DNA from 4 places in the Geodermatophilus sp. SYSU D00697 genome. Region 2 is predicted to be linked to each of the others. Evidence: predicted binding sites of a transcription regulator. Region 2 holds the regulator's gene; each other region holds the start of a gene.
The links. Region 2 encodes LexA, which represses DNA repair genes until DNA is damaged. Its sites were predicted from a motif close to TCGAACANNTGTTCGA; they were not measured.
Positions count from the first base shown of each region.

Region 1: the regulator LexA is predicted to act here: its motif matches at 1,639-1,654, upstream of dinB (DNA polymerase IV).
Region 3: the regulator LexA is predicted to act here: its motif matches at 1,095-1,110, upstream of dnaB (replicative DNA helicase).
Region 4: the regulator LexA is predicted to act here: its motif matches at 1,660-1,675, upstream of ACI79C_RS21055 (DUF6504 family protein).

Region 1 is NZ_JBJGYV010000032.1:26,669-29,870, reverse strand. It holds gene ACI79C_RS21110 (DUF3040 domain-containing protein) at 1-262, opposite strand, end outside; gene dinB (DNA polymerase IV) at 421-1,623, opposite strand; gene ACI79C_RS21100 (BatC protein) at 1,838-2,128, shown strand; gene ACI79C_RS21095 (cupin domain-containing protein) at 2,437-3,202, shown strand, end outside.
Region 2 is NZ_JBJGYV010000009.1:96,218-99,419, reverse strand. It holds gene ACI79C_RS10325 (phosphatase PAP2 family protein) at 1-48, shown strand, start outside; gene ACI79C_RS10320 (hypothetical protein) at 20-1,069, shown strand; gene lexA (transcriptional repressor LexA) at 1,091-1,843, opposite strand; gene ACI79C_RS10310 (LysM peptidoglycan-binding domain-containing protein) at 2,046-2,687, shown strand; gene ACI79C_RS10305 (hypothetical protein) at 2,834-3,202, shown strand, end outside.
Region 3 is NZ_JBJGYV010000005.1:46,509-49,710, reverse strand. It holds gene rplI (50S ribosomal protein L9) at 1-324, shown strand, start outside; gene dnaB (replicative DNA helicase) at 1,210-2,580, shown strand; gene ACI79C_RS06490 (DUF3237 family protein) at 2,674-3,138, opposite strand.
Region 4 is NZ_JBJGYV010000032.1:15,314-18,515, forward strand. It holds gene ACI79C_RS21040 (phytoene desaturase family protein) at 1-374, opposite strand, end outside; gene ACI79C_RS21045 (GNAT family N-acetyltransferase) at 371-958, opposite strand; gene ACI79C_RS21050 (YbaK/EbsC family protein) at 1,032-1,544, opposite strand; gene ACI79C_RS21055 (DUF6504 family protein) at 1,769-2,095, shown strand; gene ACI79C_RS21060 (SAV_6107 family HEPN domain-containing protein) at 2,095-2,580, shown strand; gene ACI79C_RS21065 (DNA polymerase III subunit alpha) at 2,577-3,202, shown strand, end outside.

The DNA.
Region 1 (3,202 bases), on a different contig from region 2:
GCCCGCCGAAGGCGATCAGGAAGCCGAGGACACCGAGCGGCACCCACGACGCCACGGCGCCGCCCACCAGGACGGCCATCCCGACCAGGACGAGGAGAGCGCCCAGCTGCAGTCTGCGGCGGGCCTTGATCCGGCGGTCACCGGTGCGGACGGACGAGGCGAACTTCGGATCGTCATCGACGAGGGCGCGCTCGATCTGCTCCAGCAGTCGCTGTTCGTGCTCGGAGAGCGGCACGTCGACCTCCAGGTGGGCCAAAGCCAAGACCCGACGGCGGTGCCCGCCGTCGGTGACATCGAGGATACGAGCCCTTTGCGGGGCGCGAAAGGCGAGTCGGCCCCGACCCGCCGTGATCACTCTCGTGGGTGGGACGGGGCCGTCGGGAAGACGAACGGGCGCGGCCGCGGGTTCCCCCGGGCCGGTCAGCGGACGGACTGCCCGCCGCGGTGCAGGAGGGTCGCCGGGCGCACCGCCCCGGCCCCGAACCGGCGGGCCGCCCGGTCGGCGGCGAGCTCGGCCTCCCGGCGGCCGTGCTCGCGGGCGCCCAGCTCCAGCTGCCGGGGGGCGGAGCCGGCCTCCACCAGGCGCTCGGCGCGCACGCCGACCAGCCGGATCCGCGCCCGCTGCAGGCCCAGGGCGTCGAACAGCGCGCGGGCGGTGTCGTAGAGCTCCTGCCCGACGTCGGTGGGGACCCCGAGGGTGCGCGAGCGGGTGATCGTGGTGAAGTCGGCGAAGCGGACCTTGATGGTCACGGTGCGGGCCAGCCAGCCCGCCGAGCGCAGCCGGCCCGCCGTCCGCTCGGACAGCCGCAGCAGCTCGCGGTGGATGACCGCCGGGTCGTCGACGTCGGTGCCGAAGGTCTCCTCGTGCCCGGTGGACCGCTCCGGCTCGTCGGGCACCACGCGGCGGGGGTCGCGGCCCCACGCCAGCTCGTGCAGGTGCGTGCCGGCGGCCTGGCCCACCGCCCGCTGCAGGGTGCGCACCGGCACGTGGGCGAGGTCGCCCACCGTGCGCAGCCCGAGCCGCACCAGCACCTCCTCGGTCTTGGCCCCCACCCCCCACAGGGCGCCGACCGGCAGCGGGTGCAGGAACGCCATGACCTCGGCCGGGCGGACGACCAGCAGCCCGTCGGGCTTGGCGCGGGTGGAGGCCAGCTTCGCGACGAACTTCGTGCCGGCCACGCCCACCGAGCAGGTGATGCCCTGCTCGTCGTAGACCCGGGCGCGGATGTACTCCCCGATCTCGGCCGCGTCGCCCAGCCGGCGCCCGGCGCCGGAGACGTCGAGGAAGGCCTCGTCCATGCTCAGCGGCTCCACGAGCGGGGTGATCGAGCGGAACAGCGCCATGACCGCGCGGGAGACCTCGCCGTAGAGCGCCATGTCCCCCGGCAGCACCGTCGCGGTCGGGCACAGCCGCAGCGCCCGGGACGTCGGCATCGCGGCGTGCACCCCGTAGCGGCGGGCCTCGTAGGTGGCCGAGGTGACCACCCCGCGGTTGCCGGCCCCGCCGACGATCACCGGGGTGCCGGCCAGCTCGGGGCGGCGGCGCACCTCGACGCTGGCGAAGAACGCGTCCATGTCGACGTGCAGCACGGTGCAGCCGGCGGCGCGGGCGGACTGGCTCATGACCCCTTCCCGACCTCGAACACGTGTTCGACGGACGAGAGGACGGTAACGCCCTCGGCACGGTCCGGGCACCTCCACCCCGTGTCGTGACCGACCCGTTGCCGACACGCCGTTCCCGCTGGTCGGAGCGGGAGTGTGAGAGCAGGATCGGTGAGGTACAGCACGCCCGGAGGGCCACCACCCGGTGGCCCGCGACCGATGCGATCGGAGACCCATGGCGCTCGACGACGATGACATGACCACCGCCGGCGTGGGCGACGGCGGCGCTGATGGCGGTGCCGACGGCGGCGCCGACGGTGGTGCCGACGGCGGCGCGGACGGCGGCGCCGGTCACGGCCCTGCCGACGGCGGGGCGGCCGGTGGCGGCTCCGACGGTGGCGCGGACGGCGGTGCCGATGGTGGCGCGGACGGCGGTGCTGATGGCGGCGCGGACGGCGGTGCCGATGGTGGTGCCGACGGCGGTGCTGATGGCGGTGCCGACGGCGGCGCGGACGGTTCCGCCTGACCGAGAACCCCGCCGCGCAGGGCCGGCCGGACCCCCGGCCGGCCCTGCGTCGGTGCACCGCCCTCGACCCGCAGGTCTTCGCGCGGGAGTACTGGTCGCGCCGGCCGCTGCTCACCCGCGCCGAGGAGACCGGCGGGTCCTTCGCCGACCTGCTCGACCTGGCCGCGGTCGACGAGCTGCTCTCCCGGCGGGGGCTGCGCACCCCCTTCCTGCGGATCGCCAAGGACGGCGCCGTCGTCGACCCCAAGCGGTTCACCACCTCGGGGGGCGCCGGGGCCGAGATCGCCGACCAGGTCTCCTCCGACGCGGTGCTGCGGCTGTTCGCCGACGGCAGCACCGTCGTCCTCCAGGGCCTGCACCGGCTGTGGCCACCGCTGATCGAGTTCGCCGACCAGCTGGCTGCCGACCTGGGTCACCCGACGCAGGTCAACGCCTACGTCACCCCGCCGTCCTCCCGCGGATTCTCCCCGCACTACGACGTGCACGACGTCTTCGTGCTGCAGGTCGCCGGCGAGAAGCACTGGCGCATCCACGAGCCGGTGCTGCCCGACCCGCTGCGCACCCAGCCCTGGAACGACCGGGCCGCCACCGTCGCCGCCGCCGCCGAGCGCGAGCCGGTCATCGACGCGGTGCTGCGGCCCGGCGACGCCCTCTACCTGCCCCGCGGCCACCTGCACTCGGCGGTCGCGCTGGGCGAGATCAGTGCGCACCTGACCATCGGCGTGCACCCGGTCACCCGCTGGGCGGCCGCCGAGTCGGTGCTCGACCTCGTGCGGGTGCTCGCCGCCGAGGACCCCGAGCTGCGCCGCTCGCTACCCCTGGGCGTCGACCTGGCCGACCCGGGCGCCGTGGCCGACGACGTGGCGGCGGTCGTGGCGGGCCTCAGGGAGTGGCTGGGCCGGGTCGACCCGGCCGAGGTCGCCGACCGGCTCCGGTCGCGGACCTGGGCGCAGGTGCGGCCCGAGCCCGTCGCGCCGCTGGCCCAGGCCGCCGCGGCGTCGGCCCTGTCCCCCGACACCGTGCTGCGGGTCCGCCGCCGGCTGCGCTGCCAGCTGCGCGAGCCGGTCGACGGCC
Region 2 (3,202 bases):
CTGCTGTCACGCTGGGTCGGTGCCCGAGCTGCTCACCCCTCCGCGTAGCGGCACGCCGGGCCGGCACCTGGCTGCGGGGACGGTCCTCGCGCTGACCGCCGTCCTCGGTGCCGCGCAGCCGGTCTCCGCCGAGGAGGCGACGGCGCCTCGCACGCAGTGCCAGGTCACCGACCCCCGGCTGGCGGAGCTCTCCGGCCTCGTGGTGGTGGGCGACCGCATGCTGGCCCTCAACGACGGTGGGGAGCGGCTCGACGTCCACGTCCTGGACGCCGGCTGCCAGGTGGTCGACGTGCGCAGCGCGCCGGTCGACCCCTACGACCCCGAGGACCTCGCGGTCGGCGCCGACGGGACCGTGTGGCTCGCCGACACCGGCGACAACAACGGCACGCGGGAGACGGTGGCGCTGCTGGCCCTGCGGCCGGACGGCAGCACCGCGGTGTACCGGCTGGCCTTCCCGGAGGGACCCCGGGACGTGGAGGCGCTGCTCCTCGCGCCGGACGGCACGCCTTACCTGGTGACCAAGGAGGTGCTCGGAGCCAGCTCGGTGTACCGCCCGGTGAGCGCGCTGGTCGACGCCGGCACGGTTGGCCTCACCGAGGTGGCGGGTGTCGAGTTCACGCTCACCGGGACCCCGGGCGGTCCGGTCGGTCGCGCCGGGCAGCTCATGGTCACCGGGGGAGCGGTCTCGCCCGACGGCCGGTTGCTGGCCCTGCGGACCTACACCGACGCCTACGTCTGGCCGCTGTCGGGCTCCGACGTGGCGGGTGCACTGGCCGCCGACCCGGTCCGGCTGCCGCTGCCCGCGTCGCCGCAGGGCGAGGCGGTCAGCTTCACCGCCGACGCCTCCGGCCTGGTCGTGACCAGCGAGGGACTGCCGGCCGACGTCATCGTCGTCCCGTTGGGCGAGCTCCCGAGCGACGCCGCTGCGTCGACGTCGGCGGACGGTTCCCTCCCCGACCTGCTGAGCGCCGACGACGGCGGCATGCCGGCCGTCGCGGCGGCCGCGATCGCGGCCGTGGTCGCCGCCGCCCTGGTGTGGGTCGGCGGGAGGCTGCGCCGGCGCCCCTGAGCCCGGGGCGGCGCCTGCGGGTCAGACCCGGCGCAGCACGGTGACGACGCGACCCAGGATGGTGGCCTCGTCACCCGGGATGGGCTCGTAGGCGGGGTTGTGCGGCAGCAGCCACACGTGGCCGTCACGACGCTTGTAGGTCTTGACCGTCGCCTCGCCGTCGATCATGGCGGCCACGATCTCGCCGTTCTCGGCCGTCGGCTGCTGGCGCACCACGACCCAGTCGCCGTCGCAGATGGCCGCCTCGACCATCGAGTCGCCGGCGACCTTGAGCATGAAGAGGGTGCCCTCGCCGACCAGTTCGCGGGGCAGCGGGAAGACGTCCTCGACCGCCTGCTCGGCGAGCACCGGGCCACCGGCGGCGATCCGGCCGACGAGCGGGACGTAGGTGGGGGCGGGCGCCTCGTCGGTGCCGGCCGGGGCGGCGGTGGACACGAGCTCGGCCGGCGCGTCGCCGGGCAGGCGGACGTCGAGGGCCCGGGGCCGGTTCGGGTCGCGGCGCAGCCAGCCCTTCTTCTGCAGGACCGTGAGCTGGTGGGCCACCGAGGAGGCCGAGGACAGGCCGACGGCCTCACCGATCTCGCGAACCGAGGGCGGGTAGCCGCGGCGGTCGATGGAGTCGCGGATGACCTCGAGGACGCGCCGCTGGCGCTGGGTCAGGCCGTCCCCGGCCTCGCTCCGGTCGGGGAAGGTCCGCACGGCCGCCGTCTCGGTGGCCGCCGGCGCGCCGGTCGTCCTCCGGCGGCTCCCCGACGTCCCGCTCTTCTCCGCCACCGTCGCCTCCTCGCCGGCTGCTGTCGCAGCACGTCTCGTCGTTCGGGACCGACCGTAGCGTGCCGGGCCCTCTCGATCAAACACGTGTTCGAACTGCCCGGCAGGGCGCGATGGCGTTCGTCGGACCCATCCGGTAGACATCGCACAGCCGTTCGAATCGAACAGGCGTTCGACGGTCCGGGCAGCGGTGGGAGGAGTGGTCGTGGCGGGCATGCGGCAGGCGGTGCTGGACTTCGACGACGCGGTACAGGTGCCCTGGCGGCCCCGGCTCCGTGCGGTCCCGGTGGCCGACGACGGTGCGGCCGGGCGCCGGCCACGGCCTCCGGCGTCGCGGGCGACCGTGTCCCGGGTGGGCGCATGCCGGCCCGAGTCGGTCCGGGCGACCGACGACGGTGCGACCGCGCCCGTCGACTCGTCCGCCACCCGGCCGGGTCCGGTGCGACCCGGGCAGACGCGGCCGGGCCCGACCCGGCCGGCGGGGGCCGCGGTGCCCGGTCCCCCGGCGGGGCGGCCCGTGCGCGGCGGCTGCGGCCGGGTGCGGCACCGGCCGGGTCCGGGGGTGCGGCTGACCCGCAGGGCGCGCCGGCTGGCGGTGGTCCTCGCGCTGGGGGTCGGCGTGGCGCTCGGGTCCTGGCTCGGACCTCTCGTCGCCGATGACCCCGGCGACCTGCGGCTGGTGGGGGAGCGCAGCGTGGTCGTCCAGGCGGGGGACACGGTGTGGTCCATCGCCGCAGACTTCGCCGGGCCCGACGAGGACGTCCGGGCCGTGGTCGACGTGATCGAGGAGCTCAACGAGCTCGACGGTGCCCGCGTCGTGCCGGGACAGGTCCTCCTGCTGCCCTGAGGGCGTCCCGTCCCTCCTCCTCCGGGCCCGGCACGCCGCGGGGCCAGACAGCGACAAGGCGAGGCGGTCAGGTTCGTCAACCCTCCGTACGGAGGCGTTGACGCTGCGTGGTCAAAAGGGCACCTAACGTCAGAGGCGTGTCGCGGATGTCCGGAAGCCGAGCAGCGGTCTTCACCCAGCAGTCCCAGGCCGTCGAGGTGTCCGTGGCCGGCGCCTGGTTGCCGGGGTCGATCCTCGGCTGGCGCCACGACGCCGGCGGATCCTGCGAGGTGTGGGTCCGGCTGACCGTCGCCGGCGGTGTGCGCGAGACCTGGGTCGCCCTGTCCGACCTGCGGCTGCCGGAGTCGCCCGTCGTGGAGGCGTCGCCTCCCGCTGGGCGTGGGGACGACGCCGCCGCGCCGATCCTCGACCTGGCCCGCGCCGCCGCCCGTGAGCGGCTCGTCGCCGGCGTGCTCGGCGCTCCGGAGCGAACGGCGTCCGGCGTCCCGGCGCAGGGCCGTCGCCGGCGCCGTCAC
Region 3 (3,202 bases), on a different contig from region 2:
GGTGCCGAGAAGCAGGTCGACTCGCTGCGCCGGGCGCGTGCCGCCCGCGAGGTCCGGACGCTCGAGGAGGCCCAGGCCGTCGCCGGGCGCCTGTCGGGTCTGACCGTGCGGGTGCCGGCCCGCGCCGGTGAGGGCGGCCGCCTGTTCGGCCGGGTCACCACCGCCGACGTCGTGAACGCCGTGACCGCCGCCGGCGGCCCCGCGCTCGACCGTCGCCGGGTGGAGCTGCCCAGCAGCATCAAGACCACCGGGCAGCACACCGTCACCGTGCGGGTGCACCCCGAGGTGACCACCCAGCTGGCCATCGAGGTCGTCCCCGGCTGACAGGAGGACCCCCTGCAGGGGGGTGTGCCCGCGAGGGGCGTCGGACTCCGGTCCGGCGCCCCTCGCGGCGTTCCGGGGCCGGTCAGCCGACCGCCCTCACCTCCGGCCCGGCCGCCCTCCCGGGGGAGGGCCGCCGGGTCACCCCGACCGGCGTGCCGGCGGGGCGGACGCCGGCCGCACCCGGACACCCCGCCACGGCCTCCCACGCGCCCGCCATCGCGTCCGCGTCGGTGGTGCAGGTGACCAGCCGGACGACGTCGGCCGGCGTCGTGCCGGCCCCGTCGAGGACCGTCTCCCCGTGGTCCCGGGCCGTGAGACCTGGCCGGGCAGGTCCCCGACGTGCCGGATCTGCCCTCCGGCGTGCGGCTGGACTGCCGTGGGACCTCCCCTCCACGGCCGCCCTCGGGGCCGCGACGGTCGGCGTCGCGCAGCCATGGTGGCCTGCCCGGTCGACCTGTGGACGTGTGACCTGTGGGGCTGCTGTGCGGGGGCGGCGACACGCCGGGGCGCGACACCCGGATTTCACCCGGCTTTTTCCCGTCCACACCCCGTGGGTCGTCTCTGCGCTGGTCAGACGCGGGATACGCGGATGTCCCCGCGGCCGTCCCCCGCTGTCTCCACATGTCGACACGTCTGTGTCCACCGACTTGTCCACAAGTTGTGCAGAACGGGGTGCACACCGGTGTTGGACGGGTCCGTCCGGTGTTCCTAACGTCCTCTCCAGCTCCCCCGGCAGGCACGAACTGTCGGTGCCCCGGGGTAGCAATGACCCGAACAGACGTTCGAGTCAGGCGTACGTCGTTTCTGGTGCTTCCCCCACCAGGCCCCGGCCCTCCGGCCGGGGTCTGTTCGCGGGTGCGCTGGTGAGTGGATGGAGGAACCACCGTGGCGGTGGCCGACGACTTCAGCCGACCGACCCCGACGGCTCCGCAGTACGACCGGCAGCCGCCGCAGGACGTCGCGGCGGAGCAGTCGGTGCTCGGCGGCATGCTGCTGAGCAAGGACGCGATCGCCGACGTCGTCGAGGTGCTCGCCGGCAACGACTTCTACCGCCCGGCGCACCAGGTGATCTTCGACTGCATCCTCGACCTGTACGGGCGGGGTGAGCCGGCCGACGCGATCACCGTGGCCGCCGAGCTCAACCGCACCGACCAGCTGTCGAAGATGGGCGGCGCGGTCTACCTGCACACGCTGATCCAGTCGACGCCCACCGCCGCCAACGCCGGCTACTACGCCGCGATCGTCGCCGAGCAGGCCACGCTGCGCCGGCTGGTCGAGGCCGGCACCCGCGTCGTCCAGCTGGGGTACGGCGCGGCCGGCGGCAAGGGCGACGTCGACGACATCGTCGACCGCGCCCAGCAGGAGATCTACGAGGTCACCGAGAAGCGGATGAGCGAGGACTACGCGCGCCTCGAGGACGTCCTGCAGCCGACGATGGACGAGCTGGACGCCATCGCCTCCCGCGGCGGCACCGCCCGCGGCGTGCCCACCGGCATCCGCGACCTCGACGAGCTCACCAACGGCCTGCAGGCCGGCCAGATGGTGGTCATCGCCGCCCGGCCCGGTGTGGGCAAGTCGACCCTGGGGCTGGACATCGCGCGGTCGGCCACGGTGAAGCACCACATGCCGGCGGTCATCTTCTCCCTCGAGATGAGCAAGCACGAGATCACCATGCGTCTGCTGTCGGCCGAGGCGAAGGTGCCCCTGCACCACATGCGCGCCGGCACGCTGTCCGACGAGGACTGGTCGAAGCTCGCCCGTCGGATGGGCGAGATCGCCGACGCCCCGCTCTACATCGACGACTCGCCGAACATGACGATGATGGAGATCCGGGCCAAGGCGCGGCGGCTCAAGCAGCGCAACGACCTCAAGCTCGTCGTCATCGACTACCTCCAGCTGATGACGTCGGGCAAGAAGGTCGAGAGCCGCCAGCAGGAGGTCTCGGAGTTCTCCCGGGCGCTGAAGCTGCTGGCCAAGGAGCTCGAGGTCCCGGTCATCGCGATGAGCCAGCTCAACCGTGGCTCCGAGCAGCGTCAGGACAAGAAGCCGATGCTGTCCGACCTCCGTGAGTCCGGCTCGATCGAGCAGGACGCCGACATGGTGATGATGATCCACCGCGAGGACATGTACGAGAAGGAGAGCCCGCGGGCCGGCGAGGCCGACATCATGCTGGTCAAGCACCGCAACGGCCCCACCGCGAACGTCACCGTCGCCTTCCAGGGCCACTACAGCCGCTTCGTGGACATGGCGAACTGACGGATCCCCCAGCACGCCGAGAGGCCCGGAGCCACGCGCTCCGGGCCTCTCGTGTGTCCTCCGCCCGCCACTGGCGAACGGGTGGGGTGCGGATCAGCTCACGGGCACCGCGGCGATGCTGCGGGCGCTGGCCCGCACCTCACCGCGTGCCATGTTCACCGTCCCGGTCATGCCGTACACGGTGTGGTTGAGGGCTGCGAGGGACGGCTCGGCGGTCTGCATCGTCACGGCCCCGTGGATCGGCACCTCGACGTCGGGCCACTCGAAGCCCGGCGCGGCCAGCGTCTCCAGGGGTGGCATCTCGAAGGGCGGCGTGGCGAAGCCACGGACCTGGAGGGACACGATGCCCCCGCCCGGCAACGTGATCGTCTCGTGGACGTCGAGCACGGCGGTGCCGTCCCGGCGGATCAGCAGGTGGTCGACGCCGGTCACCCGCCCGCCGGTCATCGGCCCCTCGGTGATCGTGCCCTCGACCCCGACGTCCAGGCGCAGTCCCTCGGGGACGAGGCCGATCGGGATCGTGCTCGGGAGCCGGGCCGCCAACACGTAGCCGTCCATCGTCGTCCTCCCCTGTGGTGGGTGGTCAGGCGGCCATGCCAGCGCGTGCGGACTCGGAGGGGCA
Region 4 (3,202 bases), on a different contig from region 2:
GCCGCCGCGATCGAGGCGCAGGTGGCCGCCAGGTCGACGGAGAAGACCAGGGGGCGCCCGTCCGGGCCGGGGTCGCCGGGGACCGGGGCGGGGGCGAAGCCCCAGGGGTCGCAGTCGACGTAGCGCAGGCCGTGCGCGGCCAGGTCCAGCTCCTCGACGATGCCGCTCTGCCGGATGATCACGTGCGCGCTGGAGCCGCGGTCGACGCGGACGCCGGGCCACCGCTCCACCGTGGAGACCGCCCCGCCGAGCACCTCGTCGCGCTCGACGACCTCGACCCGCAGGCCGGCGCGGGCCAGGTAGCAGGCCGCGACCAGCCCGTTGTGCCCGGCGCCGACGACGACGGCGTCGACGGGGGTGTCGCCGTCGGTCACCGCGCGTCGGTGCGCGGGGGCGGGGGTCGCAGCGGCAGGCGGGCGCCGAGGATCGCGAACGGGCGGGAGTCGCCGGGGAAGTGGTGGTTGCGGGCCAGGTCGACGAAGCCGTCGGCGTGGTACAGCCGGAAGGCCTTGGTGTCGCTGTCGGGGGTGGACAGCAGCGCCGCGGGGTGGGGCAGGTCGGCCAGCAGGGCGTGCAGCAGCTGCCGGCCCAGCCCGCGGCTCTGGTGGTCGGGGTGGACGTGCAGCTCGCAGACCTCGAAGGCCCCGGGCAGCCACCGCTTGGCGGTCCGCCGGTCCAGCGCCGCCCGCACCTGGTCGTGCCACCACTGGCCGGGGGCGACCAGGTAGCCGTAGCCGAACCCGACCAGCTGCTCGCCCTCCGGGGTGGCGACGAAGCCGCCGACGGCCCGGAACCCGGCGCGCTCGGTGTGCTGGACGGCGTAGCCGTAGCGCCCGGCCACGACCGACGGCGCGTAGCCCATCGCCGCGCCGTAGATGGCCAGGGCCTCGTGCATGTGGTCGCGCAGCCACCCGGTGGGCAGCTCGGTGACCCGCGTGGCGGGGGTCGTGCCGGTCACGGTGCCTCCTCCTCGGCCCTCGTCGTCCCCGGAGCCGGGGGTGGTCCGCCCGTGCGGGACCGCGCGCGCCCGGTCACGGCGATCCCACCTCCACCGGGGTGACGGGGCCGGTGCCGACCTCGGCCGCGGTGCCGCCGGTCAACCGCAGCAGCTCCTCGTAGGTGGTGGGGAAGACCGCGTGCGGGTGGCCTGCGGCGGCCCAGACCCGCTCGTGGCGGGCCAGCTCGACGTCGACCAGCGTGCCGATCGGCTCGGGGTGCCCGATCGGTGCCACCCCGCCGATGGGCTGCCCGGTGTGCCGGCGGACGAAGTCGGGGGAGGCCGGGCGCACCGCGGGGACGCCGAGGAGGGTGGCGACCCGGTCGACGTCGACCCGGTGCGCGCCGCTGGTCAGGACCAGCAGGGGTGCACCGGCGACGTCGAACACCAGGCTGTTCGCGATCGCCCCGACGGGGACGCCGAGCTGCGCGGCGGCCGCGCCGGCGGTGCGGGCGCTGTCGGGAAGGGCGCGGACCTCCCCGGCCGCTCCGGACTCCGCCAGGAGGCGGGCGATGGCAGCCACCCGCGGGTGCTCGGGTCGGCTCATGCGCTGATCCTCCCATCGGCTCCCGCCGACCGCTGGCCCTCTGCCGCGCCGGCTCGCCCACTCCCGCGCGCTCCGCTTGACGAGTGTCGGTGCGGTCGGGTCTACTCGACCTCGTTCGAACACGCGTTCGAACAGCGGTCGACCTCCCGCCGCACCCGGGTCCTTCCCCACCCGGTGTGGCGGGCGGGCCGGCCGGGTCGGCGCAGAGCGGTGGGGAGTCTGTCATGAGCCGGGTGCTGGGTGGGGTCGGCGGTCGGGTCGGCGAAGAGGTGCAGGTCGAGCGGGGGTCCCTCGGCCCGGCGCAGTTCTGGCGGGGCCAGTCGCGGTACGTCGTGGGAGAGCTGCTCGACTCGTGGGTGGAGACCGCACCGTGGTGGCAGCGGGGTCCCGAGGAGGCCGGCGGCGCCTCCGCCGAGCTGGTCGCCACGCGTGAGGTGTGGCGGGTCGAGGCGGTCCGGGCCGGGCGGTCGCGGATGAGCTTCGCCGGCGTCTTCGACCTCAGCTGGGAGTCCACGGCCAACCGGTGGTCGCTCGTGCGGGTGCACGACTGATGGGCGCGGTCCGCGTCGTGGCCGATCAGCTCCCCCTGCCCCCGCCACTGCCGCCGGCGGCCACGCAGCTGCTCGACCAGGCCTCCCGAGCGCTGGCCGAGGCCGCGGCGAGCACCGACGCCCGGCAGCGCTACGCCACCGCGCACCTCGGCGCGTTGCGGGCCGCCGCGGCGGTGCTGGCCGCCCGCACGCGGCCGGAGTCCGGGCGCCGTCGGCCGCGCAGCGCCTGGGTGCTGCTCGGCCAGGTCGCGCCGGAGCTGGGGGAGTGGGCCACGTTCTTCGCCGCCGGCGCCGCCAAGCGGGCGGCCGCGGAGGCCGGGCTCTCCCGGGCGGTCACCGAGCGCGAGGCCGACGACCTGGTCCGCGACGTCCGGGCCTTCCTCACCGTGGTCGAGAGCTGCCTGGGCAGCGACCCGGAACCTGAGGCGCCCCGGCGCGCCCGCCCGCGGGTGGTCGGCGGCTCCGAGCACCGGAACAGGCGGTGACGGCCGACCCCTTCGTCCACCTCCACGTCGCCTCGGGCTACTCCATGCAGTACGGGGCCAACCACCCGGCCGACCTGGTGAACCGGGCTGCCGAGCACGGCATGCAGGCCCTGGCGCTGACCGACCGCGACGGGCTCTACGGCGCGGTCAAGTTCGCCCTCGCCTGCCGGGCGGCCGACGTCCGGCCGGTCTTCGGGGTGGACCTCGCCGTCGTGCCCGCGGTCGACAGCACGGTGCCGCCGGCCCTGGCGCCGGTGCTGGGAGGTGGGCACTCCGCGGAGCGGACGCGTGCGCGCCGGCCGGACGGGCCACCCGGCGCGCCCGGCCGCGCCGGGTCGGGTCGCCGCGTGCCGGCCCGGGGTGGGGCCAGCGTCGACCCCCGGCTGCCCCGGGTCACCTTCCTCGCCCGGGACGGCGCCGGCTGGCGGTCGCTGTGCCGGCTGACCAGCGCCACCCACCTGCGCGGCACGCGCGGCGAGCCGGTGAGCTCGCTGGCGCTGGCCGCCGAGCACGCGCCGGGGCTGGTCGCCCTCCTGGGGCCGGACTCCCCGGTGGGCCGGGCGCTGACCGCGGGCCGGGCTGACGTCGCCTCCGCCCGGCTGGCCGCCTGGCGCGCGGTCTT